Regions from separate parts of the Bacillus infantis NRRL B-14911 genome, predicted to be linked through region 2. Evidence: riboswitches for the same ligand, from Rfam matches in the RefSeq annotation. Region 2 holds a riboswitch; the other holds the start of a gene.
The links. Region 2 has a riboswitch for cyclic di-AMP ahead of N288_RS01165 (TrkH family potassium uptake protein). Riboswitches for the same ligand answer to the same signal wherever they lie in the genome.
Positions count from the first base shown of each region.

Region 1: it holds a riboswitch for cyclic di-AMP, as region 2 does, so the genes downstream of both, N288_RS23625 (hypothetical protein) here and N288_RS01165 (TrkH family potassium uptake protein) in region 2, are expected to answer to the same signal.

Region 1 covers NC_022524.1:4,752,139-4,768,312, reverse strand. Annotated here, with positions in the region: cyclic di-AMP (ydaO/yuaA leader) riboswitch at 28-167, opposite strand; gene N288_RS23630 (Na-translocating system protein MpsC family protein) at 298-702, opposite strand; cyclic di-AMP (ydaO/yuaA leader) riboswitch at 915-1,057, shown strand; gene N288_RS23625 (hypothetical protein) at 1,487-1,888, shown strand; gene N288_RS25925 (hypothetical protein) at 1,908-2,015, shown strand; gene N288_RS25920 (potassium-transporting ATPase subunit F) at 2,015-2,092, shown strand; gene kdpA (potassium-transporting ATPase subunit KdpA) at 2,125-3,786, shown strand; gene kdpB (potassium-transporting ATPase subunit KdpB) at 3,803-5,944, shown strand; gene kdpC (potassium-transporting ATPase subunit KdpC) at 5,972-6,553, shown strand; gene kdpDN (KdpD-like non-kinase potassium sensor) at 6,625-7,773, shown strand; gene N288_RS23600 (PH domain-containing protein) at 7,979-8,419, shown strand; gene N288_RS23595 (hypothetical protein) at 8,522-9,010, shown strand; gene N288_RS23590 (MMPL family transporter) at 9,149-11,269, shown strand; gene N288_RS23585 (response regulator transcription factor) at 11,318-11,989, shown strand; gene N288_RS23580 (sensor histidine kinase) at 11,986-13,362, shown strand; gene N288_RS23575 (hypothetical protein) at 13,387-13,800, shown strand; gene arr (NAD(+)--rifampin ADP-ribosyltransferase) at 13,837-14,253, opposite strand; gene N288_RS23565 (YitT family protein) at 14,442-15,275, shown strand; partial or broken gene N288_RS25600 (hypothetical protein) at 15,345-15,660, shown strand; gene N288_RS23555 (SGNH/GDSL hydrolase family protein) at 15,690-16,174, opposite strand, start outside.
Region 2 covers NC_022524.1:194,065-209,727, reverse strand. Annotated here, with positions in the region: gene argS (arginine--tRNA ligase) at 1-1,489, shown strand, start outside; gene N288_RS01205 (sulfite exporter TauE/SafE family protein) at 1,526-2,383, opposite strand; gene N288_RS01200 (PadR family transcriptional regulator) at 2,506-2,832, shown strand; gene N288_RS01195 (permease prefix domain 1-containing protein) at 2,829-3,482, shown strand; gene N288_RS01190 (YqaA family protein) at 3,634-4,215, shown strand; gene N288_RS01185 (Dps family protein) at 4,344-4,775, shown strand; gene N288_RS01180 (VC0807 family protein) at 4,890-5,534, shown strand; gene N288_RS01175 (YegS/Rv2252/BmrU family lipid kinase) at 5,531-6,415, opposite strand; gene N288_RS01170 (GNAT family N-acetyltransferase) at 6,586-7,140, shown strand; cyclic di-AMP (ydaO/yuaA leader) riboswitch at 7,254-7,407, shown strand; gene N288_RS01165 (TrkH family potassium uptake protein) at 7,512-8,831, shown strand; gene N288_RS01160 (DUF4179 domain-containing protein) at 9,112-10,434, opposite strand; gene N288_RS01155 (sigma-70 family RNA polymerase sigma factor) at 10,427-10,942, opposite strand; gene N288_RS01150 (mechanosensitive ion channel) at 11,103-12,767, shown strand; gene N288_RS01145 (YqcI/YcgG family protein) at 12,871-13,596, shown strand; gene N288_RS01140 (BA3454 family stress response protein) at 13,692-13,832, shown strand; gene N288_RS01135 (hypothetical protein) at 13,863-14,057, opposite strand; gene N288_RS01130 (STAS domain-containing protein) at 14,176-15,018, opposite strand; gene N288_RS25755 (general stress protein) at 15,218-15,663, shown strand, end outside.

The sequences.
Region 1 (16,174 bases), 330 kb from region 2:
ATTGTAATCAGGCTGGATGGATATCGCTCCTCTCTCCTGCAACGCTTACGAAGTTAGCTGACGGGTTCGGAAGGCAGAAGTCCCCCGGCCTTTCGGCTTCACCCCATAATTATTCTGGAATAATCAGTTGGGTCCTCCGTTCTGTATGGATTCAGCGGATCAGGTCAGAATTAGGATTTATGATAATCTCCACTCGCATAAAGGAAAAACCCGGAAAATAAGAAATTAGGATTGAATTTCTTTAGAAAAATCCACTTTTCTCGAAAATGCTCTCTTTTTTAAAGAAATACAACTTTTTTACTCAAGGCATTTTTCCAGGTTTCTATCGAGCACAAACACTTCCATGCGTTCTCCCATTTTGGTGCTGATGTCACTGTGGCTTGAAAGGACTTTGCATTTGGTATGTTTTTCGACTATCTCCTCAATGTTCGTGCTGTACATTTCTCTTAGAACCTGCCGCATCTTTTTGACAAGCTGCCTGCCGGTTTCATGTTCAACCAGGTGCTTTTCTTCCACGGTCAGGACACCTTTGAATCTGGCAATGACCATATCCTCCACAATATATGTCCTGGTCTCCTGCGGCCCGCGGCCGATCAGCTCCCTTTGCAGCTTGATGAATGCTTCACTTAATTCAGCCTCTAATCGTCGTTTAGAAGATTGCAATTCCAGTTCCTCCCTGAGATTTTCAAAGTTATAGCGAATTTCAAGGTTTATGTTAGTGAGAGGCACTGCTAAAGTCAATAAAAATATGAATTTCAAAAAACATCGAAAAACAGCTAATTAGTCAGCATTTAAGAGAAAAACTAAAGAAAAATCCTCAATATCAAAAAAAACAGCCAAATATGGCATTTTTTTAAGATTTACATTTTCCTTGAGCAGGAGTACGATTGCTTTCGTAAACAGCAATCAAACAACTCAATATTCGGCCTAGTCTCGGAAACGAGAACGGAGGAACCAATCAACAGGGGTTAATTCTGCTATTGCAGAAGGGATGAGATTCAAACTCTTTCGCCATCCTACCCGTCAGCTAACTTCGTCGGCTAAAGCGAAGGAGGTCATAGAGACCGCCTTTTCAGGGGGCCCTTTTTGTTGTGTCAAACAACGGACAGGGCAGCTTGAGTGATAAGAAGGTCTTTTTATTATGCCTATCTTGAAAAAGTGAACATGGAAGACAGAACACATAGAGGGCTGATGCCAGCCGGCTGGGTGTTAAGTAGACCAATGGGTGCTTTTTCTCCAAATGAACAAGAGATTTTTCTATGCAGTTTTTTGCATCTGGACAAAGATGCGGATGATCTGTGCTCTTGGATTCATATTGGGGGAGAAGTAATCATTGGTCTCTTTTTGTATTCAGAATATGGTTTTTATTTCCAGTATTTCAGCTGAGAACAAACGCTTTCACAACTTTTCAGGCATGATAATGCTTTTTGATGATCTCTGAGCAACGAGTAAATCAGGGCTTTAAAAAAGAAGGGAGGTAACTGTGTTGACACTGCCTCAAACAGAGGATGCCATACTTGTCTGCATTCCAAATGAAGAAGTGCTCCTGCGGGTACAAAGCCATTTGAGCGATTCGCATTCATGCTGCCTTGTTTCATCTGATCCTCAAGTGATCAGAGCTTTAAAAAGCAGGGGCCATCAGCGTGTGGTGGAGTTCGGCCTCAAAGATGAGTACTTGATTCTCCAGGGACGGTTCATGAAGGTGATTGTCTTTGAAAGTGAGATTGCAGAAACATGCACCCTGCTGAAGGTCATCAGGAACAGCACTTGTGCACCTATCATTGTCGCTGCCACGGTTCATGGCTATCCAATGCGCCTTTATTGCACATATGGAGCAAAATATGTGGTGTATTCCAAAAGCAGCAATATTTCATGTCTATTAAGTTAGAAATCAGGAGGTTATCAAAATGTCGGACATTATCATGGTCAGCCTTTTCATCATCCTGCCGGCTTTAATGCTCGGACTTGCCAGTTGGTCCGCTGAAGCCGTAGAGCAAGGAAGTGAAAATAAATAATGGTTCTGCTGCTTGGCATTACGGCGTTTACTACATTGTACTTATTCTATGTATTACTTAATCCGGAGAAATTTTAACTACTTGGGGGTAAAAAAAGGTGATTACGACGATTCTTTCAATCATTGTCACTATGGCGGCGGTGATTCTGATAGCAAAGCCTGCCGGCATCTATCTGGCAAAGGCTTTTGATTATAGCCAAACAGGGCTGGATAAAGTGTTCGGCCCGATCGAAAACATTCTCTTTAAAATCAGCGGTATCAAAAAGATAAACCAAACATGGAAGCAGTATGCCATGACGCTTGTTTTAGCCAATGGATTTATGATTCTCCTAGTCTATATGGTTTTCCGGCTGCAGGGCATCCTGCCTTTGAATCCGAGCGGGAATCCTGGCATGGATCCAACCTTGGCCTTTAACACAGCCATCAGCTTTATGACCAACACCAATCTGCAGCATTACAGCGGTGAGTCGGGCCTTTCCTATCTCGGGCAGATGATTGGAATTCTGTTTATGATGTTTGCGGCGCCGGGAACGGCTTTGGCAGCTGCCATCGCATTTGTCAGGGCGCTGTCTGGAAAAGAAATTGGAAACTTCCTTGTTGATTTATTCAGAGCGATTACGCGTGTTTTGATGCCAATCGCCATTGTGTCAGGATTAATTCTGGTCGCATTGGGGGTTCCGCAGACATTGGAGCCTACTGTAACAGTCAATACGATCGAGGGGACTGCCCAGGAGATCGCGCGCGGACCTGTCGGGACATTTTTATCCATCAAAGAACTTGGCAATAATGGCGGCGGTTTTTTTGGAGTCAATTCAGCTCATCCGTTTGAAAATCCGAATGCTATCAGCAACATCATTCAAATATTGCTGATGTTCCTATTGCCGACTGCTTTGCCGTTTGCATATGGAAAAATGCTCGGAAATGCCAAACAGGGACGTGTCTTGTTTGTATCAATGCTGATGGTCTTCACTGTATTCCTTGGCACTGCCCTGTTCTATGAATATCAAGGCAATCCTGCATTGAATGCACTGGGAATTAATACAGATCAAGGCAGCATGGAAGGGAAGGAAGTCCGGTTCGGCACAGGCCAATCCATCTTCTATGCGCTTGTCACAACAGCCTCTGAAACAGGTGCCGTCAACACGATGCATGATACGCTGACACCTATAGGCGGAATGCTGGCCCTTTCCAACATGCTCTTAAATACAGTATTCGGCGGGGTTGGAGCAGGATTCATCAATGTAATCATGTATGCCATGATTGCCGTATTCCTCTCAGGGCTGATGGTGGGCCGTACACCTGAATTCCTGGGCAAGAAAATAGAAGGGCGGGAAATGAAGCTCATCGCCTTAACAATGCTTATGCATCCTCTTTTGATACTGGGTGCATCTGCAATTGCCTTGTATACGCCGCTTGGTGCCGGAGCCATCTCAAACAGCGGCTTCCATGGAATCTCACAGGTTGTGTATGAATATACCTCTTCCGCTGCCAATAACGGATCCGGTTTTGAAGGGCTTGGGGATGCAACACCATTTTGGAATATTTCAACAGGCATCGTCATGTATGCAGGAAGATTCTTTGGGCTTGTCACCATGCTGGCTGTCGCTGGTTCACTATCATCGAAGAAGATTGTTCCCGAGACAATCGGGACTTTCCGCACAGATACCCCTCTTTTCGGAGTGATTCTGGTCGGTACTTTCTTTATTGTAGGTGCACTGACATTCTTCCCGGCACTTGTATTGGGGCCAGTCGCAGAATATCTGACATTGTAGGTGGGAGTGAATAATCATGGCTAATCATGTGTTAAAAGAAGCAAATCAAGCTGCAGGGCTGCATGGCAAAGAGGACAAAAAATCTTTTCAGCCCCATGTTCCCCAGCAGCCTAACCATAAAGACAATAAGGATGAAAATAAAATGATGGATAAAGCGATGGTGGTTCAGGCGCTTAAGGAGTCTTTTACGAAGCTTGACCCGAGAAAAATGGTGAAGAATCCGATTATGTTCGTGGTGGAGATCGGTTTCATCATTACACTGATCTTATGCTTTACGCCTGATGCCTTTGGCAGAAGCGAGGTTGAACCGTGGTTCAATATCACCGTGGCCCTGATCCTACTGTTTACTGTATTATCTGCAAATTTTGCTGAAGCACTCGCTGAAGGACGCGGAAAAGCGCAGGCTGATTCTTTGAAAAAATCGAAACAGGAAATTACAGCAAACCTTTTGCAAGCCAATGGAAAAACAGTAAAAACGGCTTCAACATCTCTCAAGAAAGGCGACATAGTCGTGGTTTCACAGGGTGAAATGATTCCCGGCGACGGTGAGGTCATCGAAGGCCTGGCGTCTGTGGATGAATCAGCCATCACGGGTGAATCGGCTCCTGTCATCAAGGAAGCTGGCGGTGATTTCAATTCTGTTACGGGCGGAACAAGGGTGGTCAGTGACCAGATTATAGTGAAAATCACCAGCAATCCTGGCGAGTCTTTCTTAGATCGGATGATTTCATTAGTAGAAGGAGCAGAACGCCAGAAAACGCCTAACGAAATTGCTTTGAACACTGTGCTCACAAGCTTGACGTTAATTTTCATGATCGTGGTTGTCACACTTCCATTTTTCACGAATTACCTTGGGTTCTCGCTTGCAATACCTGTACTGATTTCACTGCTTGTCTGCCTGATCCCGACGACGATCGGGGGACTGCTGTCGGCAATCGGCATTGCGGGGATGGACCGTGTTACCCAGTTCAATGTTCTTGCCATGTCAGGGAAAGCAGTAGAAGCTGCAGGGGACATCAATACAATTATTCTGGATAAGACAGGTACGATTACATTTGGGAACCGGATGGCGAGCAATTTCATCCCAGTGGGAGATGCTTCTTTAGAAGAGCTCCACTACTGGACAGGGATCAGCTCCCTGCATGATGAAACACCTGAAGGGCGCTCCACCATAGAATTGCTGAAGGAAAAAGGCAGCAGACTCGATGGTTCGGTGGCTGCAGAAGGCCAGGTCATTGAGTTCAGGGCAGAGACCAGAATGAGCGGGATCGATCTGAAGGATGGCCGCCAGGTGAGGAAAGGGGCAGTCGATTCAGTCAAAAGCTGGGTAAGGGCCCAGGGAGGAAAGATTCCGGCTGATCTGGATGAAGAAGCAAAGGAAATTGCCCGTGAAGGCGGTACACCTTTGGCCGTTGCGATGGAAGGAAAAATCTTTGGCCTGATTTATCTGAAGGACACAGTGAAGCCTGGAATGAAAGAACGCTTTGACCAGCTACGGAAGATGGGCATTAAAACAATCATGGCAACTGGCGATAATCCTCTGACCACTGCCACCATAGCGAAGGAAGCGGGTGTGGATGAGTTCATCGCTGAGTGTAAACCGGAAGATAAGATTGAAGTGATAAAGTATGAGCAATCCCAAGGGAAGCTAGTGGCCATGACAGGCGACGGCACCAATGATGCACCTGCGCTGGCCCAGGCAGATGTGGGCCTTGCGATGAACAGCGGTACAACAGCAGCCAAAGAAGCCGCCAATATGGTGGATCTCGATTCCAATCCAACCAAGATCATTGAAGTGGTTTCCATAGGAAAGCAATTGCTTATGACCCGCGGAGCACTGACGACGTTCAGTATCGCCAATGATATCGCGAAATATTTTGCCATCATCCCGGCCATGTTCATGCTGGCCATTCCCGAGATGTCTGCTTTGAACATCATGGGGCTGTCAACGCCATTGTCTGCCATCCTTTCGGCCTTGATCTTCAATGCAGTCATCATTCCATTGTTGATTCCTCTTGCTATGAAAGGGGTCGCATACAAACCGATGAGCTCCAACAGCTTATTGAAACGAAACTTAACCATATATGGACTGGGCGGTGTCCTTGTACCGTTCATCGGAATCAAGCTAATAGATATGCTCGTCTCAATTTTTATCTAAATTTTATATGAAAGAAGGAAGCTACTGATGGAAAACAAACAAAAGATTGCGGGTCCAATCATCAGGTCCAGCTTTACCATCATGATCCTCGCCGGCCTGATATATCCTATTGCGACAACTGGAATGGCACAGGCCATCATGCCGGATCAAGCAGATGGGAGCTTGATTTATAACGAACAAAATGAAGTGGTTGGATCTGAATTGATCGGACAAAATTTTACAGATCCGAAATACTTCCATGGAAGGGTATCAGCTATTGAATATAACGGGGCAGGATCCGGTTCCAATAACTATGCCCCTTCTAATGGGGATCTGCTCCAGCGGGTGGAAGAATCAATAGAAGCCTGGAAAACAGCTAACCCTGATACGCCAATCAGTGAGGTGCCGGTCGATCTGGTTACTGACTCAGGTTCAGGGCTTGATCCCCATATCTCAGTAGAGGGAGCGCTGGCCCAGGTTAATAGAATTATGGATGAAACTGGGCTATCAAAAGACCAGTTAACAAAATTGATCAAAGAAAACACTCAAGGCAAAGAGCTGGGCTTGTTTGGAGAAGAACGTGTCAATGTCCTGATGCTGAATCTGGATTTGGAAAAATTATTGCAGTAGTGAAAAAGCTCCCTAATCATATTGGTTAGGGTGCCTTTTGCGTATGCGGATCTTGAATCGAGGTGACGGGAATGAAACAAAATCATCCTTATTTTAGAAGAAGAACACCTGAAGAGATTCTTCATGAAATCACTGAATCCAGCCGCGGAAAACTTAAATTATATGTAGGGGCAGCCCCTGGAGTCGGCAAATCTTATAAAATGCTGCAAGATGCTTCAGATTTGAAGAAAGAGGGCAAAGATGTGGTCATTGGCTTCATAGAGACCCATGGCCGTATAGAGACTGAGGAGCAAATCAAAGACCTTGAACAGGTTCCTATAAAAATTATTCCCTATAAGGGGAAGAAGTTTTATGAACTGAATGTAGAGGCCATCATAGAACGGAAACCAGATCTTGTCATTGTCGATGAGCTGGCTCATGCTAACATCCCCGGATCTGAAAATCCAAAAAGGTATATGGATGTTTCCCTTATCCTCGATGCCGGGATTGATGTTTTTTCTGCCGTGAATATTCAGCATCTCGAGAGCGTCAATGATATCGTCCAGCAAATTACAGGGGTTAAGGTAAGAGAGCGGGTCCCGGACACCTTTGTGCAAAAGGCCTATGAAATTCAGCTGATTGATATCCCGCCGGAAACATTGCGGAAGAGACTCTCGGACGGAAAGATTTATGCACCAGAGAAAATCGAACAAAGCCTGTCCCATTTCTTTACGATTAATAATCTATCAGCCCTGCGTGAATTGTCTCTAAGGGAGATTGCCAACGATGTTGATGAAAGGATCGAGCAGATCAGCGGCAGCCTCGAAAACGGCCCTATCGGTGTGAACGAGAAAATACTTGTCTGCGTCCAATACGGCCCCACTGCCGAAAAATTAATAAGGCGGGGCTGGCGGATGGCCCATAGGATGAAAGCTGAACTATACATCCTGAATGTAACCGCAGAAAAACGCAGTGATAGCAGTCCGGTTAATGAGCAGAAAATAAAAGAATGGCAAATGCTCGCAGAACAGTTTAACGCGACAATAATATTAGAAGAGAAACGCAGCAGAAAACCTGCAGCTGTCATCATTGAAGTAGCAAAAAAACTGAATGTCACCCAAATACTCTTAGGCCAGTCAGCCAGGACCCGATGGGAGGAAATCAAAAAAGGATCCATCGTCAACATGATCATGAGAGAAACATCCAACATAGACATCCATATCGTGGCGGATGGAAGATAGGGGCCGGGGGTGGGCTGGGCTGCCGGGTGGGCCCGCTGCCTCCTTGGGCCAAGGGGACAGGTCCCTTGGCTCACTTTTAAGGCTGGGCCACTGGACCTGTCCCCCCGGCCTCTCCCCCCGGCCTCTTGGGTCACCCACCAAGTCTGAAACTTTCATTTTATTAAAACGTATATAATAAGATATTTATTTATGGGAGGTGCTTTTTATGGTTTTTCATTCAAAAATAGATGCTTACTTTACTAATTTAATTCTGGCTGCGGTGCTCGTGATTGCTTTTGTCTCATTCTTCCCATTATTCATTGAAGGCGGCACTCAATTGCCAGCGGTTCTGATACTTGCTTCAACATTCCTGATAGTGACGGGTTTTATTTTATGGACTGCTTTTTCGGTTAAATATATTTTCTATAAAGATTGCTTATTTATAAAAGGCGGGCCGTTTAGAAGCAGGATTTCTTACGAAAATATAATAAAGGTATCTCCTGCAAATGATATTTTCACTGGCTACAGAATACTGTCATCGAGGGATGCCCTTGAAATTTTCAACAAAACAACAGCCTTCGGAAGCATAAAAATTTCGCCAAAAGAGAAAAGGGAGTTTATTGCTGAGTTAAAAAAGCGATGTCCCGGCATCACCATACAAGATTGAAGGAGCCAGGGGGACAGGTCCCTTGGCTCACTTTTTGAAGTAGGGCCAGGGGACCTGAACCCTTGGCACTTTCCCCATACCCCAACGTTAGGAAGGTGCATAGTGAATTATTATAGAGTGACAAAATATGATCCTCAAAAAAGGGATGCATACGGCAATTATCTCGATGACAGCGAATGGACTAGCTTTTCAGAGGTAGGCACCAAGGTCGGTGAAGAGGAATACTTGCGTACTGAAACAAACTACATTCAAGCCATCACTGCTTTTATGGATGAGGCGGGCGTGGACAGACTTTATGTTAATGCTCTTGAGATGTGGACGGAAGCGGCAGCGGTCCAGGAGAAACTGCTTTTCCTCTCAGATATCTGGATAGGGAAAGCCGTCCGGAAAGAAGAAATCACGGAAATGGCGAGGTTAACCTTGAGGGAAGCTGTCTGGTGTAAATTAAGCTTCAGAAAAGAGTTTTTTGTTCATTTTGGTTATGACTATTATATGTTTATTGGTACGAATAAGGATTGCCCCCAAGCCCGGAGGAATGTCCTGGAGGCGGGGCTGTTTGTTGAGGAGTTTCGATCTCCGTATTTAGCTTGAAGAGTAATTTTATAAAAAGGTGCCTGGTCCCTCTTTGAAGTATGAGGGGCCAGGCGCCTTTTTTGTAAACAAAAGTTGATATTGAATTTATATTAGAAATTTATAATGGGGAGCAAATAATAAAAAGGAGGCTATGTAATGAAAAGATGGCTGACCCCTATTACAGACTGGGTATCAACAAAACGGGGGATGTGGATCACAATCATAGTCTGGCTGGTGCTGATGATAGCTTTAAGTGCCGGGCCAAAGCTTGGCGACTATAAAGTGAGTAATTTTCAATCACTCCCTGATGAGGCGGCATCGATAATTGCTGAGAATAAGATAGAGGAGTTATTTCCAAATGAGCAGGGAACCCCAGGAATCCTAGTTTTTCATAATAAATCCGGTGATATTCAATTAGATGAAGTCAATGAGATTGTGAAAGGAATTCTTGCAGAAGATATTAAAGGGATTGATCGAATCGTTGATATCAGCAAGCTTCCTCCCCAGGCATTGGAAGGGTTCATTTCCGTAGATGAATCAACGGTAATTGTCCCGATGGAATTGGAAAAAGGTCTTGGAAGCAAGGATTATTCAGAAATTAACGATAGAGCATCAAAAATCGGCAATGAAATTGCGGATACATTAGAAAGCACAAAATTCTATATTACAGGGCCAGCGGGAATTGCAGGAGATACAACGAAGCTGTTTGAACAGGCAGATGTCGTGTTGCTGCTAGCAACGATTGTGATTGTATTGGTGCTGCTGATTGTCATTTATCGTTCGCCGCTGCTGGCGTTCATCCCGCTTCTGGCTACGATCATCGTCTACCAGGTGGTAAATCAGAGTGTTGCACTGATGGGGGCTGCCGGGCTGGAAATCAATAACTCGACGACTTCCATTATGAGCATCCTGCTCTTCGCGGCTGTTATTGATTATTCTTTATTTGTGTTTTCCCGTTATCGTGAAGGGCTTAATGAAGTGGAGAGTAAATATACGGCGATGAAAAATGCCATGCGCGCTACGGGTGAGCCAGTCTTTTTCGCGGGCGGTACAGTGATGGCCGCCATGCTGGTCTTATTTTTCGCTAATTTCCGTGATTATCAGAACTTTGCCCCGGTATTCGGGCTGGCCATGTTCTTTATTATGCTTGCTTCCATTACGCTTGTACCTGCGTTATTTACCCTATTTGGACGTAAGGCGTTTTGGCCGAAGGTGCCGAAATATGGGGATAAAAAGGGTCTGAAACACACGTTTTGGAAATCGATTGCAAGGCTGGTGGTCAGAAAACCATGGATTAGCGGCGGTTTGACAGGGATTTTCCTGGTTGTGACAGCAATCAATGTGATGAACATTGAGTTTGAATTCGATACAGTGAAGAAGTTCCCTGAAGATTTGCCGTCCCGAGTCGGATATGAAATTGTGGAGTCCCAGTTTGATAAGGGAGAGCTTGCTCCTTCTACTTTGCTCATTGAAAGCAGTGAGTCCCTGTCGAAGGAAAAGACGGACGAAATCAAAGCAGAATTGGAAAGTCTGGACGGCATCGCATCAGTCCGGAAGGATGGACAAACTGAGGATGGCAATGCTTTAAAGTTGAGTGTGGCTTTATCGATGAATCCCTATTCAAGAGAGGCAATTGATTTTATGGAGAATCTCCAGGAGTCATCACCAGAAATGCTCCGGAATCTTTCTATTGACGGGGAAGCGTATTATGGAGGAGTTACGGCAAAGCTGGTTGATGAGAGAAATGTAAATAATAAAGATATTGTGATGATCATGATCCTTGAAACGGTCTTAATTCTGGGTCTCCTAATAGCCCTTACCCGTTCTATTAAAATGCCTATTTATATGGTGGGGACTATCCTGCTGTCATATGTTTCTGCATTGGGTCTTGGAAGCTTCCTGGTAGATGTTCTGTTCGGTTTCGATGCGATAAGCACCCGCGTGCCTGTTTATGCCTTTATCTTCCTGGTGGCATTGGGAGTGGATTATAATATCATTCTTGTTTCCCGTTTTATGGAGGAAAGAAAGGCCCATGGTGTAAAAAAGGCCCTGGAAATTGCCATGACCAATACGGGCGGAGTGATTTCATCTGCTGGTATTATCCTGGCTGCCACCTTTGCGGCCCTGACAACGATGCCGATTGCTGATTTATTCGTATTTGGCTTCATGGTCGCAGTCGGTATCCTGATGGATACTTTCCTGGTTCGGGGAGTGCTGCTGCCAGCTTTGATATTAGCATTTGAGAAAGATCATCAGACCTCTCATAATAATCAATAGCACAATGGCGAAGGCAGTCCGCCGTATTCGCCAATAGGAGGTCCGTTCATGAAAATCATGGTTGTAGATGATGATGTCTATATTCAAAAGCTTGTTTCCATCCATTTGAGCCGGAAAGGGTACCAGGTAGTCAAAGCGAATGATGGAGAAGAAGCTTTGAAGATATTAGAAGGGATGAACGTTGATTTAGCGGTGGTCGATGTGATGATGCCGGGAATGGACGGGTTCGAACTGACGAAGATTTTGTCAGAGGATTATGATATACCTGTGATTCTTTTGACGGCAAAGGGACAGCTGGATGATAAGGAGCGGGGCTTCTTGTCCGGATCGGAAGATTATATTGTTAAGCCCTTCGAGGTGAAGGAGCTGTTGTATCGTGTAGCTGTTGTCCTGCGGAGGATGGAGCGGGCAATGGAAACAGTGATCAAGGCGGGGAATATGGTGCTGGATCGCAAGAACTTTGAGGTGATGATCAATCAGGAGACGATTCTTTTTCCGCTGAAAGAATTTGAATTGCTGAGCATTCTTGCTTCCCGCATTCCAAAGATTGCCCCGCGGGCCTTATTGATTGAGCAGGTATGGGGAATTGATTATGAAGGAAGCGAACAAACACTGAATACCCATATCAATCGGATCCGGGATCGCCTCAGGAAACATGGGGCGACGGTTGAGATTCAAACCGTGAGAGGGATTGGCTATAAGCTGGAGGCTATCGGATGAGGACGCTGTACCGGAAGTTTGTCGCTGCTGCCCTCTCGATCCTGGCTATCAGTATTATCACCGGTTTCTTCCTGGCAAACTGGGTATACACGGCCACGACCAAGCAGAAGATCGACAGCCAGAATGTCGAGATTGCAGAGGAGATCGTCTCGAGCATCGAAGGAATGCCAGGCCACCAAACTGCCCTGATATCCTATTTGGAATCGGTAGGGAAGCTGGGATATCAAGTGCTCGTGTTGAATGAGGAAGGGGAAAAACAGTTTTTTGGAGAGGCGTTTTCGAAGACAGATCTTCCAGGGGAAGCCCGGAAAGTATTGGATAAAAAAGAGATTTATCACGGGATGAGTGACGATTCCAGCCAATCCTTTATGATGGGCCACTTTTCTAATGATGTAGGGAATACGGTCGGGGTGCCGTTTACTTCTGATGGCCAGCAGTTCGCATTGTTTATCCGCCCAAATAACAAACTGCTTTTCTCTGATATCCATATGATTCTTGCCTGGTTCATTCTGGCTGTTTCGGTCGTCAGCATCATCGGAATGATTTGGTTTGCCAAGCATCTGATCCAGCCGATTACACAGCTGACAGAGGCGGTCAAAGAGTTGACCCGTGAAAACTTCCATTATGACCTGACGATCAATCGCCGGGATGAAATTGGCCAGCTTGCACAAAGCTTCACCACCATGCAGAGGCAATTACAGCATAATGATGAAGCCCGGAAATCCTTCATCAGCAATGTATCCCATGATTTCCAGTCACCGCTTATGAATATTCAGGGATATGCCGAACTTTTGAAGTTAGATGTGAATGAGACTGAACGGGTACAGTATTTGGAGATCATCAATGATGAATCAAAGCGGCTTTCTCATTTGACCAAACAATTATTGATTATGACCTCTTTGGATCAAAACGCGTACCCTATGAAGGTATCAGAGGTGCGGGCAGATAAGCAGATTAAACAGGCAATCCGCAGGTATCAATGGCTGATAGAGGAAAAAGAAATAGAAGTCTCGTATAATCTCGAACATTGTGTATTCAAATATGATGCCGAGCTGATGACGAATGTATGGGATAATCTCATGACCAATGCCATCAAGTACAGCAGTCCGGGAGACAGCATGTGGATTGGTTTGGAGAAAAGAGAAACAGACCTTGTGATTACATTTAAAGACACGGGGGCAGGGATGTCGGAGAAAGAGATGGATCAGATCTTTGACCGTTTTTATCGTGTTGATTCAGCGAGGAAGAAAGGAGGGACCGGCCTCGGTCTCTCGATCGTCAAGCAGATCATCGACCTGCATGATGGGAAAATCAGTGTTGCGAGCAAGCCTGGTGAGGGGACGGTTTTCACAATCACCCTTCCAGTTATATAAAAAAGCATAGTGGGGGAGAGGAAAATGGAACAAATCTGGAGTCTGCGGTTAATTCGATTTGCTGCCATCTTTGGCGTCATTGGCACTTATTTGGGGTCTCATATGGCAGGTCAGATGGATTATGCCCTCAGGCCGGTCCATGCGCACATTCTGCTGGTCGGCTGGCTTTCCGTATTCGCATGGGGAATATTCTATAAAGCTTATAAGATTAAATATAAAAAGCTGGTAGCCATCCATAGTATGCTGGGAATGGCGGGAGCATTGGGATTGACCGCAGGCATGTGGATGTACAACTTAAATCCCTTTCAGCTGAATGAAACATTTGTCATGGTCTTTTTCATCGTGGGCGGCACACTGCTCCTGCTGGCATTTTTATTATTTGTCGTTATTACCTTTATGGTGGAGAACCACGGGGACAGACCCCATGGCTCTTTTTGAAGCTTGGCCACGGGACCTGTCCCCGTGGCCTTTGTTTTAATCGTAAATAACAGCTTTTCCTTGTTCACGCAGCTTTTTTAAAGAGGCTAGCATATGATTTATTTCTTCGTCGGAATGTCTTTCCCATGTGCTTAGTTCTGCTGTTATTTTCAAAGGGGATTTAGACCTGTAAGAGCGAGTCGGATTGCCGGGAAATCTTTTGTCAGTTAAGTTTGGATCATTTTCAAACTCACCTAATGGTTCTACAATATAAATTCTTTCTTTTGAAGAGGATGCTGCTAATTCAGCGCCCCATTTGGCAGCATCCAATGTTGCAGTAAAGTATATATAATTTGATTTTTTATCCTGGTAATTTGATATGTGCTGCGGTTCTAATAAATCTCCAATTTTTAAGGCTGCTTTCGTGCCATGAAAAAAAGGTCCGTGATCTAAGACAGCTTTTTTGTCACTCATACGGATACACCTCTTATTTTAGATTTGTGATAACAGTATATTACTTGAACACCAAAATAAGAAGAGCCAGGGGGACAGGTCCCTTGGCTCTTTTTGAGGATGGGCCAAGGGACCTGTCCCCTTGGCTCCACCGCGGCCTTTCCTTTATGCTATAGTATTCTGGTATTCTAAAGGAACGGAGTGATCGTATGAACTCGACAGCAAAAGAAATTATCTTGATTATTATCGGATCCCTGTTCTTTGCACTTGGGGTGAATCTGTTCGCAATCCCAAATGAGCTGGGCGAGGGCGGCGTGACGGGGATCTCCATGACCCTCTTTTATGTATTGGACTGGTCCCCGGGCTACACGAACTTTGTGATGAACGGGATTCTGCTTGCCATCGGCTATAAAGTGCTTAATAAGCGGGTGACGTGGTACACCTTGCTTGCCATCTTCTTTACATCTGTATTCCTGCACTTCACAGAAGATATGGGGCGCTCGCTGGATATCATGCTGGGTACGGTATTCGCTGGTGTATTCATTGGCATCGGCCTTGGAATCGTGCTCCGATCCGGCGGTACGACGGGCGGGTCGACCATTGTTGCCCGCATGCTCAACCAGCGATTCGGCTGGGCCGTGAGCACGACCATGTTCGTGTTCGACATTCTCGTTGTTCTCGGATCGGCCTTTGTCATTGGGATTGAGAATACCATGTACACCGGGATCTCCATCTACATCAGCACCAAAATTCTTGATTATCTAATCGACGGCTTTGACACCCGGAAAGCCGTCACCATCATCTCCCCCTATACTGAGAGCATTGCTGAAAGAGTCAGCGCCGAAATGGACCGGGGAGCCACCATCATTAATGCACGGGGCCACTACTCCAAAGAATCCAAGGACATACTCTACGTGGTCATAAACAAGCAGGAGCTCTTCCTTCTCAAGAAGATGATCCAGCAGATCGATGAAAAAGCCTTCGTCGTGGTGCATGATGTGCGGGATGTGTTCGGTGAAGGATTTACATTTCCTAAAACATGAGCCAAGGGGACAGGTCCCTTGGATCTTTTTTCATTTGAGCCGCGGGACCTGTCCCTGTGGCCCTGTTGTTTCCGTGAGGATGAATTTAAGGTCGATCAGATTGAACTGAATTTAGGTCCATATTATTCGGCATACAATGAGGTGCTAATCCGGCATACTAAACCATCTGGCGAACTTATTCCGGTTATGTATCAAGCGATAAACATATACTCAGAAATGCTGAACGTGACAATGCAGTAGTAAAGTATTTTATAAACATAAAGATCTATCAACAAAAGAATTGCTAATAAGGCTGGTTGAACTTTTCCCAACCGCAGGCTACGGAGATTTACAATCTATAGAGTTAATAAAAAACCAAGGGGACAGGTCCCTTGGCCCTTTGTGAAGCTGGGCCATGGGACCTGTCCCCCTGGCTCATTCAACAATGCTTTTTTCAATGATAAGATACGTACTATCTGCTATCTGCTGATAAGTAGTGTCATTCGGATGGAAGACATCGCTGGACAGGTCGCGTTTGGCATCAATGACGAGATTGAAGGTATCGACGACTTGAATGCCGTATTTCAAGCCCAGTGTGCGGGCTGATTCATTCCATTTTTGTATGATAGAATCGAATGATTCTCCGTCTGGTGATTGCTTGAATGGATTATACAGCCCCGTATAGAGGGTGACGGCATCGGGATTGATTTCGCGAATGTTTTTAAAGACTTTTTCCAGGTTGGGGATTTCGGTTTCCAGGATGCCGAGCGCGGTCTCTTCTGAATAATTGCTGAAGATTTCCCCGCTGTTAAACAGGTTGTTTCCCCCGATTGTAATAGTAATGATTTTGGCCTCTTTAAGCGTTCTCTGGACTTCCTTTTGTTCCAGCTGCTCCAGCAGGTCCTCGATTCTGGCGCCTC
Region 2 (15,663 bases):
GCACAGCCTCATTGACCAGGCAGAAGCACACGGCCCGTACCTGAATATTTTCTTCTCGAAGGAGAAAGTTGGCTTGGAGATCCTGCAGTCCCTTCTTGAAGCCGGCTCCCTATACGGCAATAGCAGCGTAGGCACAGGAAAGACTATCACTATTGATTTCTCAGCCCCCAATATTGCCAAGCCGTTTTCAATGGGCCATCTGCGTTCAACCGTTATCGGGAACAGCATCAGCCTGATAGCTGAAAAATGCGGCTATGAGGTTATCAGGATCAATCACCTCGGAGATTGGGGAACCCAATTCGGCAAGCTGATTACCGCCTATAAGAAATGGGGCACCCCCCGCACTGTAAAAGAAAAGCCGATCGCTGAACTATTCAAGCTTTACATCCGTTTCCATGAGGAGGCAGAGAAAGATCCTGATCTCGAAAACGAAGCGCGCCGCTGGTTCCGGGAGCTTGAACGGGGTAATGATGAGGCTTTTGCGCTATGGAGCTGGTTCAGGGAAGAATCATTAAAAGAGTTCAACCGGATCTATGAACTTTTGGGCATCTCTTTTGATTCCTATAACGGAGAGGCCTTTTACAACGATAAAATGGAAAAAGCCGTAGAGCTCCTGCAGTCCCGGAACCTCCTGACTCAATCCGAGGGAGCAGCAGTGGTCACCTTGGAAGAACATGGCCTCCCACCCTGCCTGATCAAAAAATCGGATGGAGCAACCCTTTATGCAACCCGCGACCTGGCCGCAGCCATCTTTCGGCAAGAAACCTATCGCTTCTCTGAAAGCCTGTATGTCGTCGGCCAGGAGCAGTCCGTCCACTTCAGGCAGCTGAAGCTTGTTCTGAAAAAGCTGGGCTTTCAGTGGGCAGAAAATATGCATCATATACCTTTCGGGCTTTATCTGAAGGACGGCAAGAAAATGTCGACAAGGAAAGGCAGGGTCGTCCTGCTTGAGGATGTTCTGAATGAAGCGGTCGAGCTTGCTTATGAGAATATCTGCCGCAAGAATCCTTCTCTTGAGCAGAAGGAAGAAACCGCTGCCGCTGTCGGCATCGGAGCAGTCCTTTTTCACGACTTGAAAAATGACCGCCTCAACCATATTGATTTTTCTCTGGAAGAAATGCTTACATTTGAAGGTGAGACCGGCCCTTATATCCAGTACACAAATGCAAGGGCAAGCTCCATCCTTCAAAAGGCCGGGACAGCCGGCAGGATGGAGCAGGGGCTCAGCGACCCTTACAGCTGGGATCTGCTCAAGCAGCTCAGCCTCTTTACCGGGAAGATTGAAGAAGCCCATAAGCATTATTCGCCTTCAGTGATTGCCAAGTATATCATCAATGTGGCACAGAGCTTCAATAAATATTATGGGCAGATCCGGATACTGGACGATACGCCGGGGCTTGAGACAAGACTCAGCCTGGTCCGGGCTGTATCCCTTGTCCTTGAAGAAGGGCTGCGGCTGCTTGGGATTGCGGCGCCAAAGAAAATGTAAAAAAAGAGGAGGGCAAAGCGCCCTCCCCTCCTGCCTCTATGCCTCCGCTTCCTTCTTCCTGATGATCTTCGACAGTGACAGGAAAAAGAAATAAGTAATAAATAGGCTCAGCAGGACAATGCCGATCAGATTGTGATGGACCAGCTTGAAAACGACGCTTAGGAGAGTCGCAATATACAATCCTGAAAGCAGCAGGCTGATGTCCTTATTTTTATAAAAATTGGTCAGCCATGCGCCGGCCTGGGATCCGACAAGGCCGCCGGCAACAAGCAGGATGGCAGTCAGATAACTGATCTCCACAGCAGATGCATACGACAGGAATCCAGTGCTGACAATCAGAAGGACAGCAAACAGGCTTGTCCCCACTGCCTTTCTCGGCTGCAGTCCCAGAAAGGCGATTGACAGGGGAACCATGATGAACCCTCCGCCCACTCCTAAAGCGGCAGAGACAAAACCGCCTGAAAATCCGATCAGCAGCATTCCAGCCAGGGATGGCCTGCCCTCGCGGGACTGTTCACCGGTCTTTTTTCCCTGCCGGAACATAGTGAACGCGAAATAGGAGAGCAGTACAATATAGCAGGCCGGGATAACGGTTGCATCCAGGCCTTTTTCACTTAGGAACAGCACCAGCGGCTTTGCGGCCTGGGTGGCAAGCATACCGCTCACCCCGAGTATTGCCCCTTCCTTCCAAAGGATATTTTTCAGCCTGAAATGGGCGCCTATACCTGACAGTGAAGTGCCTATTGAGAAAAAAAGGCTGGTTGCAATCGCCTCAAGGGGCGCAAACCCGATCAATAGCAGAACAGGCGTCAGGATGAATCCTCCTCCTACTCCAAAGAAGCCGGAGAGGACGCTGATCACTCCGCCCAGCAATAAAAATAGTAAATATTCCATATAAAAACTCCTTTGTTATCTCTATACCCATTGTAACTGATTTCATTACCTTTCGCCCTTTACCTTGTAATACAATGTACATTGAAGTACAATGTAAACAAATGAACCTGGAGGTACCCTTCGTGGATAAAGAACTGTTAAAAGGAAGCATCGATATTCTTTTATTATCCCTTCTTTCTGAAAAAGACAGCTATGGATATGAAATGACAAAGGAAATCCGCAAAAAAAGCGATGAAGCATACAGCATGAATGAAGGAACTCTATATCCGGCTCTCAAGCGGCTGGAGGCAAAAGGGTTTGTCACTTCCTACTGGCATCAGGAGCTTGAAGCCAGCAGGCGGAAGTATTACAGCATCACCGAAGACGGCCGCAAAGAATTGGGCAAAAAGCTCAAAAACTGGAACAAGATCAGCGATTTGATCCACAAATTTTCGGAGGGCTACTCATGAAGACAATCGATCAGTATATTGATCATATCGTTGACGGCCTGCCAATGGACCATTCTGAACGGGAAGAGCTGAGGCTTGAGATGACCTCTCATCTTGAAGAGCATGCAAAAGAGCTGATGGCATTCGGCTGGTCCGAGGAGGAAGCCGCCGGGGAAGCGATCAGATGCTTCGGGAATGAAAAGCGAATCAGCTCAGAGCTGAAGAAAGCCGTTTTTCCTTTTTATAAAATTTTCCGGTTCCTCTTCAGCACGATTTTACTGACGGCTTCCCTTCATCTCCTATCATACGAGGCTATGGTGTATTATAACCCGCAGTATGAGTTTGGCCTGGAGCCCGGCTACCTTTTCACCACCTATATGCTTGTGTTCTTCCTTGCAGGGATCGCAGAGGTATTGTATGAAGCTGTGTCACAGGCTTATAAAGCGAAATGGCTGCAGAGCCCCTGGGTGGTCATTCTTGTTCCGGCTGCTCTTATCTCGGGTTTGACATCGCTTGACTGGTTCAAGCAGCCTGAAAAATACCAGAATGGGCTTTGGCTCGACCTGTTCGCCATCCTGATCGGGGCATTCATTTATCTTCTTGCAAGGCAGATGTATACCCTTTTATTCTTGTCGGGTACAGGAAATGCCGGATCAGCCGGCCATCGGTAATCCCCCTTTGCCTTTTTTGAAAATGAATGTAATTATCGGACTCCTGCATGACTTGGCAGACAGTAAATGATATACTTCTCGTGTGCTGTCCTTAAGCTCTCTGTACAAGGGGCTTGAGGATATTTAACGAAGCTGCTAAAGGAGATCCGTTATGTCAGAACTGATTCACTCGATTGAAGAATGGCTTATGGAGTATGGTATCTTTGGATTGTTTTTTGTGTCCTTTGCCGACTCATCCTTCTTCCCTATCCCTCCGGATGTACTATTAATCCCAATGGGCATTTCCAATCCCGACCGCGTCATCTGGTATGCGTTCATCACAACCGTGGCATCTGTCCTTGGCGCCATTCTCGGATGGTTCATCGGTAAAAAACTGGGCCGCCCTGTTTTGCGGTACATCATCTCTGAAGAAAGAATCCAGAAAGTCGAGAACTATTTCAATAAATACGGGCCAGTAGCCATCCTTATTGCAGGCTTTACCCCAATTCCTTATAAAGTGTTCACCATTTTTGCCGGCATCACAAAAGTCCAGCTTAGGACCCTCATTATCTGGTCCATCATAGGCAGAGGCGCTCGCTTCTTCCTTGAAGCTGCCCTTATTATGGTACTTGGCGCCCAGGCGCGGCCCTTCATTGAAGAGAACTTCGGGATGCTGACACTTATAGGCGGAGCTTTGATTGTCATCGTATATATCATCTATCTGATTATGCGCAAAAAGAAAAAAACCGTCTGACTGAAAACGGCCCTCTAATGGCCGTTTTTTTATACTTATATTTTATTTATAATTATTATAAATAAGTATTGATTATAAAATAATATTTGATATAATTTAATTAAGGACAAAACGAGGAGGAAATCACTATGACTTTGACAAACAGCCTGAATAAACAAATCGCCAACTGGAGCGTCCTATATACTAAACTTCACCGTTTTCACTGGTTTGTAAAAGGACCTGCATTTTTCACCCTGCACGAGAAATTTGAAGAGCTTTACAATGAAGCAGCAGCGAATGTGGATACAATTGCAGAACGGGCATTGGCAGCAGGAAGCAGGCCGATTGCCACAATGAGCTTGTTCCTTGAACATGCGTCTATCAAGGATAACGGCAGTGAAGAAACCGCAGAAGAAATGGTCGCTGCCCTTATATCAGACTACAGCACGATCAGCACGGAACTAAAAGAGCTGGCAGGACTCGCCGAGGAAGAAAACGACCCGGTCACAGAAGACCTTGCCGTCGGGCTGATTGAAGACCTGGAAAAGAAAATCTGGATGCTGAAAGCCTTCCTAGCATAAAAAAGAGCCCAGCGGCTCTTTTTTTGTATACTCCTATAAGAAAATAAAGGAGTTCTACTTTCTATGGGGAATACTTAATTACAGAAACCTTTAAAAAAGGCAGGAACGAAAAAAATGCAGAAAAATTCAATGGTGCCAGACATTCTCTTTTATGTTGTGCTCCCTCTTGTTGTTTGGAATTACGGCCGGGACGTGCTTGGTGATTATCTGGCGATGATCCTGTCATCCGTACCTGGCATCATCTATACACTGTACCGCTTCTTTCAGCTTAAAAAAATCAATCTATTCGGCCTGTTCCTTCTTGTGAACCTGGTGATCGGCACCCTGATCGATGTGCTCGCCGGGTCGGCCCTTCAGCTTCTATGGAATAACGTCATTTATTCTTACGTGCTGGGCTGCCTGTTTTTGTTGACGATTGTGCTGAAAAAGCCAGTCTTCCTCTATTTCACTCTCGATTTTATGGAACTGCAGGGAAAAGACAGGGGCAGCATGAAGGAAGTTTTCTTTAAAAGCAAAACACTGATGATCTTCAGCCTGATCACGGCAGGCTTTGCTCTGAAATTCATTCTTCTTGCCTCCATTAAGGTCTGGCTCATTGGAAAATACGGGGTTGATGCCTTTGACCAGGGAATCGTGCTGAGGCAGATCCTGAATTGGGGCTTTACCATTGTATCGGCAGGCGGATTTTATTTTATCCTGAAAGAAATTGGAGCACTGAACGAACCTCCTGAAACAACCATAAGCCAGGACAGCCCTTAAGGCTGCCCTGGCTTTATCATTTGCATATGTCCTTCATGGACGCTTATCCGGCACGGAGTCGCTGAATATACCTCTCCATCCATGTCAGCTTCCATCCTCTTTTCTGTGCTTACTTGTATTTCCTTTCCCTTATAATGGAGAATATTCTCGTTTGCTTCCATGCTGTCTACTGTAAGTGCTTCTTTCATTAAAGCAAGATTGGCATCTTTTATAATAAATAAATCAGCCAGTCCGTCATTATAGTCAAGATTCTCAAAAGGCAATGCATTAGTGCCAATATAATGGCCATTGGCCAGAAGTATCATAACGGCATCTTCCTCTATGGCCTTTCCATCCACTATAAGCGAAGCATGGAATGGCTCCATTTCCTTGATCGTCCGCAAGGCGCTCAGGAAGTAGCTGATCCGCCCGAATAGGTTTTTTTCTGCTGCCTTAATATTTTCCGAAGCTTCCGCCACCAGCCCAATACCCCAGAAGTTGAGAAAGTAGTCTTCATTCGCCTGCATAATGTCAACCGGCTCTGCTTCTCCTGAGATCATTGCAAGTGCTGCATCACGTATATTTTGGGGGATATTCAATGTTCTTGAAAAATCATTGCAAGTCCCCCCAGGCAATATGCCGATGGCCGGCCGATCCTCGAGCGGCGCCAATCCATTGATGCATTCATGTACCGTCCCGTCTCCGCCCAGGATGAAAAGAACATCCACCTCAGATCCATATTCCCTGCACAGCTCTCTTGCATGCCCTTCCCTCTTGGTTGGCAGCAGAATCAGGGAATCCAGCTCTGCAGACAAGACCGGAACACAAGCTGCAAGCGATTTTTCTATATCTTTTTGACCGGCATTTCCATTATAAATAAGCATTCCTTTTCTATAATCCATCCTGGCCAAGGCCCCCTTTTTTTCGAACAGTGTATCTGCTATTACATTTACCCAACTTTTGATGTTTCAATTATATTGATGTTCAAATTACTGAAAGGGATAATATATCTATTTTTAATTGAGCGGGATTGGATTATATTGTAATTAGGAAAAGCCAAGGAGGAGTACAAATGGATGCTATAAGGTTCCTGCAGGGAGAACGGATTTATCTTCGGCCCATCAGTACAGAAGATACGGATATATATGTGAAGCTGCTCTATAATGAACGGTCAAGAAAGCTTACCGGTCTGAAAAAAGCTTTCTCCAAAGATCAGATCTTTTCTTATATTAAAGAAAAGGCGGAGGATTCATCATCCATCCTCTTATTGATTGTCCTTGATGGAACGAATGAAGTGATCGGCGATATCGCCCTTCAGGATATAGACAGCACCAACCGAAATGCCAATATCCGCGTGAACATCAGCGAGGAAGAGAACCAGGGGCGCGGTTATGGCAGCGAAGCAATGGAACTGATGCTTGGCTATGCGTTCGGCGTGCTGAATCTGCACAGGATCGAGCTGAATGTTTTCAACTATAACGACCGGGCGCTTCATGTCTACGAAAAGCTCGGCTTCATGCAGGAAGGCGTCCAGCGAGAGGCTTTATTTTACGATCACCAATACCATGATTCCATCATGATGAGCATTCTGGAGGATGACTACCGGCGTATCCATCTGGAGGAATAGACTTGCAAAACCGTGCACTGTGCACGGTTTTTTTGATTCGTAAAAATTTACAATTTCCTGATTGACTTTGCAAATGAGCGGGAGTATTTTAATTATTATAATCACACTCAAATTTCATACCTTTGCTGAATCTTATGTTAAGAACGGGGGAACCAATATGGCAGGAGGCTGTTTGCGCCTGCCCGGGGTGAATCCTGGCGGAGGCCGGGAAGGAAGCTCTCAATTCCTAATCCGGCAGCTAACTCCGTAAGCATATTGAGAGAAAGGCCAATACGTATATTGACCGTTCTTTTCCGTGGATAAGAATGGTTTTTTTTTGGCCAAAAATATATTGCTTTTCACTATTTGAGGAAAAAGGAGCTTTATCGATCATGAAGCGAAAATACCTGAATATCACGCCGCCGCAGCTTTTGACCCTTATATTCCTGTTTTTCATCCTGCTGGGGGCCGCCTTGCTGAAGCTTCCCTTTTCAACCGTTCATGGTGTTTCATGGATCGATGCCCTGTTCACAGCCACCTCGGCTATGACCGTGACAGGGCTGACAGTGGCTGATACGGCGTCTACCTATACCTTGTTCGGCCAGATTGTCATCATGTGCCTCATCCAGCTCGGAGGCCTTGGAATCATGTCCTTCGCTGTGCTGATTTACTTGATGCTCGGAAGGAAAATCGGGTTCAAGGAGCGCCTTGTCCTGCAGCAGGCATTGAACCAGACGTCGGTCGGCGGAGTCATACGCCTCGTCCGCTACCTGTTTATTTTTTCCTTTACGATCGAGGCCATTGCTGTGTTCTTCCTCTGCCTGAGATGGGTTCCGCTGTATGGGTGGCAGGATGGATTTTATTACAGCCTGTTCCATTCTGTTTCCGCCTTCAACAATGCAGGCTTTCAGCTCTGGCCGGACGGACTCAGCCGGTTTGTCGGCGATCCTGTCATCAATATTGTCATTTCCATGCTCTTTATCATTGGCGGTCTTGGCTTTACCGTACTGGCCGATCTGTGGAAATCAAAGCAATTCAAAAGGCTGTCGCTTCATTCCAAAATGATGATTGTGGGCACCTTTGCGGTCAATATTGTATCAATGGCCGTCATCTTTTACCTAGAATATAATAATCCGCAGACCCTCGCCCATCTGACCAGCTGGGAAAAGCTTTGGGCATCCTATTTTCAGGCCGTTTCGCCGAGGACTGCCGGGTTCAATTCAGTGGACATCGGCGGGCTTGAGGATGCAACTGTCCTGTATATGCTGCTGTTAATGTTTGTGGGTGCGGGGAGCGCGTCCACCGGCGGCGGAATTAAACTGACGACCTTTATCATCATTATCATGGCTGTCATTACATTCATACGCGGCAAAAAAGACATTGTCATTTTCCGCCGCACCATCAGCGTCAACTATCTGACAAAAGCGTTGGCCATCTCAATGATTTCCATCCTGTTCGTCTTTATCGCCATCTTTGTCCTGAGCATCACGGAGGATTTGCCATTTATTAAAATTATTTTCGAAGTAGTATCCGCCTTCGGAACGGTCGGCCTGTCCATGGGCATCACTGCCGACCTGTCGGAAATCGGAAAAGAAATCATCATCTTCATCATGTTCCTGGGCAAACTCGGCCCGCTCACACTCGCCTTCTCCTTCGCCAAACAAAAACCGGAGAAAATTCGGTATCCTGGTGAGGATGTTTTGTTGGGGTAGGGGAATTCGGTGGACGCTTGCGTCCGGAGCTGGACAAGACGAAATGCGGAGGCGGTTATTCAGGTGTTTGACAATATGAACTGGTGTTAAGCATTGGCCTGAGTAAAAACGACATTTTAACCGCAACTGATTTAGGTCATAAGTAAAACCAGGCCGCATTACTTCATTTCGGCCTGGTTCTAACAAATTCTCCGTTTCAATAAATGGTCCCATATAGAACAGACAGGGCTTGCCTGTTGTTGTCCGGCACTATCATTGAAAACTCCAGATCTCTCATTTCCTATTTCAGTGGCAGCTTTATATCCCCCTTAATCCAGGTAGGAAACGCACCTAGTTCAAGAGTGATTGGATTTTTGTATTTTAGCGGGTCTGCCTCTGATAGCATCAACCCATATTCCTGGTATACACCATCTACGCTGGTTTGAAAGAATGAGCTCCCGTTGCTCAGATCTCTACCTTCAGCATCTTTGGCAGTTATGAAAAGCTGGTGGTGGTAGTCTTGACCAGCACGAACCTTTACAGATAAATTTCTCCCTTCCAAGTTCACCCCTGACAATTTTTCAGCCTTTGGCTGCTTTATAATTTTTAGTGTTTCTGTATTAATAACCACTTCTGTATCCTCTTTATCTATAGCCATTACTTTATTTAGTGTCAGGTACAGCTGCTTAGGCTCTTTAAAGTAATTGCTCTGCAGATAGAAAATCTTTTCGTTTTCAGCTAAAATGCTTGCTGTTGCTCCGTTTACAATCCCTGACCAAACTTCTCCATTTTCATCAACAAGCCTCAGATCGTCCAAATTAAAGATCTTCTTGTTATTTTCCGGATCAAACGTCACATGTACAGCTGCGCGCAATGGATATATAGTTACGTTCTTGAAGGTGATTTTCTGACCTTTAATAGATACGGTCTTGTTTAGCGTATACACCTTCTTATTCGCTTTTAAGTTTTCCACAGAAAAATCCATTTCAAATGATTCAAGCCCCTTCTCTGTTTTAATTTTCACCTCTATCTTGAATTCAGTTGCTTTTAAAGGTTCAATAGCAAAGTAATCTATTGAATCACTTACTGAATTAACTGGCTCCTCAGTATAACTAGCACCTCCATAACTAGTAGCACCCGGCGGAAGCTCTTTGCCATCTGCACCAGTTAAAATAATCCTCTCCGTTTGGAGCACCTGTTTCTCCTCTGACTCAACTGTATAAAACACCACCAGCCCCCGTTCATCCCGGATAGCACCATCAAGCGTCACCCGGACCCCGTTTTTCTCCCGGGATATGCCGAGCGGCTGCATATAGTTATTCTCCACGGCGGATATCCAGCCCTTGTCATACCGGATAAGGTCCACCAGCTTTTCCATACCTGGCAATTCTGCGACATAGTTGGCAAAGGCCGGTGAAACTCTGATGCTGGTCAAAAATCCGAGCAATAGCAGGGCGGCTGCAAGACCGGGCAGCCAGCTCCTTTTGATGAACCGCTTCTTCGGGGCAGCTTTGGCTTGCCGGAACCCTTTCATGATTGCTTCCTCCAGCCGTTCATCCGGCACAGGAAACTCCTGATACCGCTCCCGTATGGCTTCAAGCTTTTTTTCTTCCTTTTCAAACATCCATCTTCCCCCCGCTTTCCTCGAGCTTCTCTCTTAATGACTTTAACGCTTTATTGAGCCATGTTTTCACGGTTCCTTCCGGACGGTTGTACAGGGCAGCCACTTCCTTGATTTTAAGATCGTGGAAGTATTTTAGCGTCAGCAGTTCACGGGAGCGGTCATCGAGCGCCTCCATTGCATCCTGGACCTCGAATAGAAGAGTATCCTCTTCCCCGCCCGATGCGAGGAGCAGCTGTTCATTATATACGAGCCTGTGTTGCTTCTTGAGCCTGTCGCAGCAGTAATGGATCATGATACGGATGATCCATGTCTTGAAATAGGCAGGCTGCTTCAGATCTTTTATGCTCCTGTAAGCCCGGAAGGTTACTTCCTGCACGGCCTCAAGAGCTTCTTCCTCATTTCGCATATAGGCGAGTGCGGTTTTATACAAATCTGCCTTGCAGGAACGGATGATATCAAGAAAAGCTTCATCATCCCCTTTTATGGCTTTGCGGACAATATGCTCCAAGGCTGATCGATCCCCCTCTTGTTTTCCTGAATATTAGACTGCTTCACAGGAAAAAGGTTTTGCTTTTCCAAACTTTATTTTCCAATTCGGCTGCCTGCAGCCTGTTTATCTGCTAACTCACTGGGTAAATGTAAATATCTATGTTAAGGAGTGGATCTAGTTGGATAATAATTATGCTTTTTGGAATGGCTGGAATGGCTATCTGAACCAGCTTCCCGACCTTTTGCTGGCATTAGTCGTCCTCCTGTTGGGATGGATCATTGCAAAGGCGGTTGAAAAGGCGGTCCTGAAAGGCCTCCGCAAAACCAATCTTGATAACAAACTGTTTGCCGAGTCGGGAAACAGAAAGTATTCCCCTGAGAAAATCATAAGCAAAATCGTTTATATTCTCATTCTCATTTTTGTCTTTATTTGGTTCTTCAATATCTTAAACTTAAGCTTCCTGGCTACTCCGCTAGTAGGCATGTTCTCGACTATTACAGGTGCCATCCCAAGCATTCTAAAGGCTGCCTTGATCCTGCTGGCTGCCTGGCTGGTGGCATCCGCCCTCAAGTTTCTCATCAAGCGTGGAGGCAGAACGCTTCGCGTCCATGAAACACTGAACAAATATAAATTCATTAAAGGAGATCACGATTCCTCCAATATCGTCGATAAAGCTGCCAATATTGTATTCTATCTGGTTCTGCTGATTTCCCTTCCTGCCGTGCTGTCAGCCTTGAATCTCGAGGGAGTCTCCGGACCGTTTGCCAGCATGCTCAATGATATTCTGGCTTTCCTTCCTAAACTCCTTGCCGCTGCCCTTATTCTGTTTATCGGCTGGTTCATCGCCAAGCTGGTCCGTGATATTGTCACGAGCTTCCTGCAGAGCATCGGTACGGAAAAGCTTGTCGGGCGTTTCGGCCTGTCCAAGCTGTTTGAAGGGACCACCCTTTCATCTGTTGCCGGCTATATCGTCTTTGTCTTCATTATGATCCCGGTCGTAATCGCGGCACTCGAAGAATTGGATCTGGAAGGAATATCACAGCCCGCGATTGCCATGCTGAACGATGTCCTCACCATGATCCCGAATATCATTGTAGCCATCGCCTTTATCCTTGCGGGCATCTGGCTCGGAAAATGGGTCAGGCAGATGGTTGCCAGCCTTCTTGAACGAATCGGCGCAGACTCATATTTTAATAGCATCGGATTCAAAAAAAATAAAACCGGGGCTGCAAAAAGCGGGATTTCCCAGCTGATCGGCTATATTGCCCAGATCATTGTTGTCCTCTTATTTGTTGTACAGGCTCTGAACCTGTTGAAGCTCGACTTCCTTGTCACACTGGCAACCGGGGTCATAGCCTATTTGCCGCATGTTCTTGCAGCCCTTGTCATTCTTGGAGCTGGATTATGGCTCGGAACCCTGGTAAAGAAGCTGCTTTCAAGCCTGCTGGAAGGCCCTCATTTCCGCCTTCTTTCATCTGTGGCACAATATGCAATTGTAGCCATTTCCATCTTTATGGCCCTGGACCAGCTTGGCGTCGCCCATTCCATCGTCAATTCCGCCTTTATCCTTATACTCGGCGGACTGGCCCTCGCCTTTGGCCTTGCCTTTGGTTTAGGAGGAAAGGATTTTGCAGCCAAGTATCTGCAAAAGCTTGACCGTAAAATTGAGCAGACGAGCATCAATAAAGATGCCCGCACCACCCAGATTAAAGAATCAATGACTCCAGATGCCTCCAGGGGCACTCAAGCTGGGGATTCCGGCCCTGCCCGGCCGATGACGCCGGATAACGCTGATCCGATAAATCCGGAGCATAATCGCATGAATGAAAAAAGAGATGAATAACTGCAAAGAAGAGAAATGATCTTTGAAGCATGAGATGAAGCCGGCCTCCTGCGGGAAGCCGGCTTTCATGCACTATGGAAAAAAAACATTAGGAGAGCTGATTATGAAAACCATCCAAAAATCATTGCTGACAAAAGAAGATATGACTAACCCTGACATTGTGCCTGCCTGGGTCATTGAAGAATATAAGACCTTCCATCAAACCGTCACAGACAAGACCTTCCCGTGCTATTTCGGCATGACTGCTGAAAACCGCGGGGAGCTGCGCTATGCATATATTTCACAGGAGGACTGGTCACAGCTTCCGAAGGCGCTGGAACAGTTCATTGATCTTTTTGATGCCCCTAAGCTTATCCGCCATGGCTTGTTTGTGTTTGTGGAGCCGGAAAAAGAAGAGAAGGATATCCCTTACTACCGCGAATATTTCTGGAACATTCTGAAGTATCTTCATGATCAGGATGAAAAACCTTGGCCAAAGGATGATCCAGAGGACCCGGACCACCATCTATGGGCATTCTCTTTTGCGGAAGAGCCCTTCTTTGTATTTGGAAACGCGCCAGCCTATAAGCAGCGGAAAACAAGGGATCTAGGTAACAGCCTTGTGCTGGGATTCCAGCCGCGGAGAATTTTTGAGGGGCTGGAAGGCACTTCAAAAGGAGGAATTATGTCCAGGGAAAAAGTCAGGGAACGAGTGGAAAAGTGGGATGGACTGCCAAAGCATCCGAATATCAGCCATTATGGGGATCCTGAGCATCGGGAATGGAAGCAATACTTCATCGGCGATGATATCAAGCCGATTGAAGGCAAATGCCCCTTCCATTCTAAATAATAGATTAGGCTCATAATTTCAGTAAAACAGGTTTCACTTTCCTTTTAAAATGGTATCACTATATTAAAATACCATTAAGAAAGGAATAAACAAGCATGGTACAAGTAACTGTAACCGTTAATCACGGCGGAAAAAATTATATGACAAATGTAATCGCACATAGAGGGACACAAGAAGAGGAAATTGCACGCCTTGCACAGGAACAGGTGCAGAGACAATGGCAGGCAGCCAATTAAAAAAAGTGAAGCGTGCACGCTTCACTTTTTTTAGATTCCCCATTTTATATAGACACCCAGCGCGACAATAGAAAGCAGAATGACCACTGCATAAATCACAGTCAGGTTGACCGTATTTTTCCTGGCTGACTTTGAGTAGTCAGCATCACTTTTGCCGGCCAGCATAAGGGTGAAAATTAAAGAAAGGATGATAATGGCTATAACGATGATTAATCCCAGCTTCATGTTCGACTCCCCGCTTTTGCAGAAGGCTGCTTAATAGATTTCCCTTCAACTGTATATGATTAGTGTATCACTTTATATTCAGTCAGTTCCTCATTTGTATATAAGTTTCACACAAATATCATCTTTTAGTTTGCTCGAATCCTGCTGCCATCAGCGCCTGCTTAAGATTTGCCCTCGTGGGGATTTCCCGGAATTCTATCCCGAGGGCCACGATCGTCTGGGCGATTTCCGGCCGTATTCCGGTCATAGTTGCCTTCACGCCGATCAGGTTTAATGACTTTACAATCTGAAACAGATTATGGGCAACCATCGTATCTATCATCGGGACGCCTGAAACATCAATGAACAGCTGCTTTAATTGAAGCTCTGAGCTGTTTTTCAGGCATTTTTCCATAATGAATTTTGCGCGCTCTGTATCTACTTCCCCAACGAGCGGAAGAACGGCAATATCCTCTGAAATCGGGACAACCGGAACGGACAGCTCCTGCAGGGCAGTCCGGGCTACTTCTATTTTCCTTGTGCTGTAGTTCATGTAAATATTACTGAATATATACGCGACCTCATCCAGGAGCGGGTTGATGATTTTGCTGACATCAAGCATCGTGACAGCAGCAAATTGATTTTTCTCCAGCTCCTCAGTGAAAACGTCCCAAATAACCGATCTGAACAGGGACAGCACACGGAGGGATTCGTCCAGGGGAACGCCGTTTTCTATCGCAGTTTCTCCTGTGTTACGGGCCCATTCTTCAATTTTGCGCCCGCTTTCCTCCTGATCCATATATAATGATTCACCCAGGATCTGAATCAAGGCCTTGCGCCATTCAGCTATCTGATTTCTGGCAACAGTCGATTTCTTAAGCTTTTCCTTATAGAAAGGGCATTCCCGTTCAAATATGTGATTGACGAGCTGCTCTTTGCTCTCTACTATTCTTGTGCCAATCTTAAGCAATTCGTTCCTCAATGCAATCCCTTCTCCCATGAAAAAGTCTGACAATTATATCATAGCATTTCCCTGCAGTATTGCAATGCTGACTCCCGTGAGTGTCCCTGTACGAAGCGGTTCTTTGCCATATATTTCAGGCAGGCTGAGGTTTAGGCCTTTTTCACATAAGGGTATGTATTCTATTAGATAAGTTTTTATATAATAAGGAGGAATGAACATGGCAGAAGATAATAAGCGCGTAGTAGGCTCATATGCAACAGAGAATGAAGCGGTTGAAACAATTGAAAGGCTGAAAGCAGAAGGCTACCGGGCTGAGGACATTTCCGTCATCAGCAAAAACCGTGATGATCTTGACGCTGTGAGCGAGGAAACCGGGACGAAGACAGAGGAAGGCCTTGCGGCTGGCGCTGCTGCCGGCGGAGCATTGGGCGGGCTCACAGGGCTGCTTGTGGGCATCGGTGCCCTTGCAATCCCTGGAATTGGACCGATCGTTGCGGCGGGCCCGATTGCTGCAACACTGACCGGGGCAGCGGTTGGCGCCGGGGCAGGCGGACTTGCAGGCGCATTGATCGGCATGGGCATCCCGGAAGAAGAGGCCAGCCGTTATGAAGCAGAGGTAAAAGAAGGAAGAATCCTGATCCTTGTGGATCCCGATGACCGGAA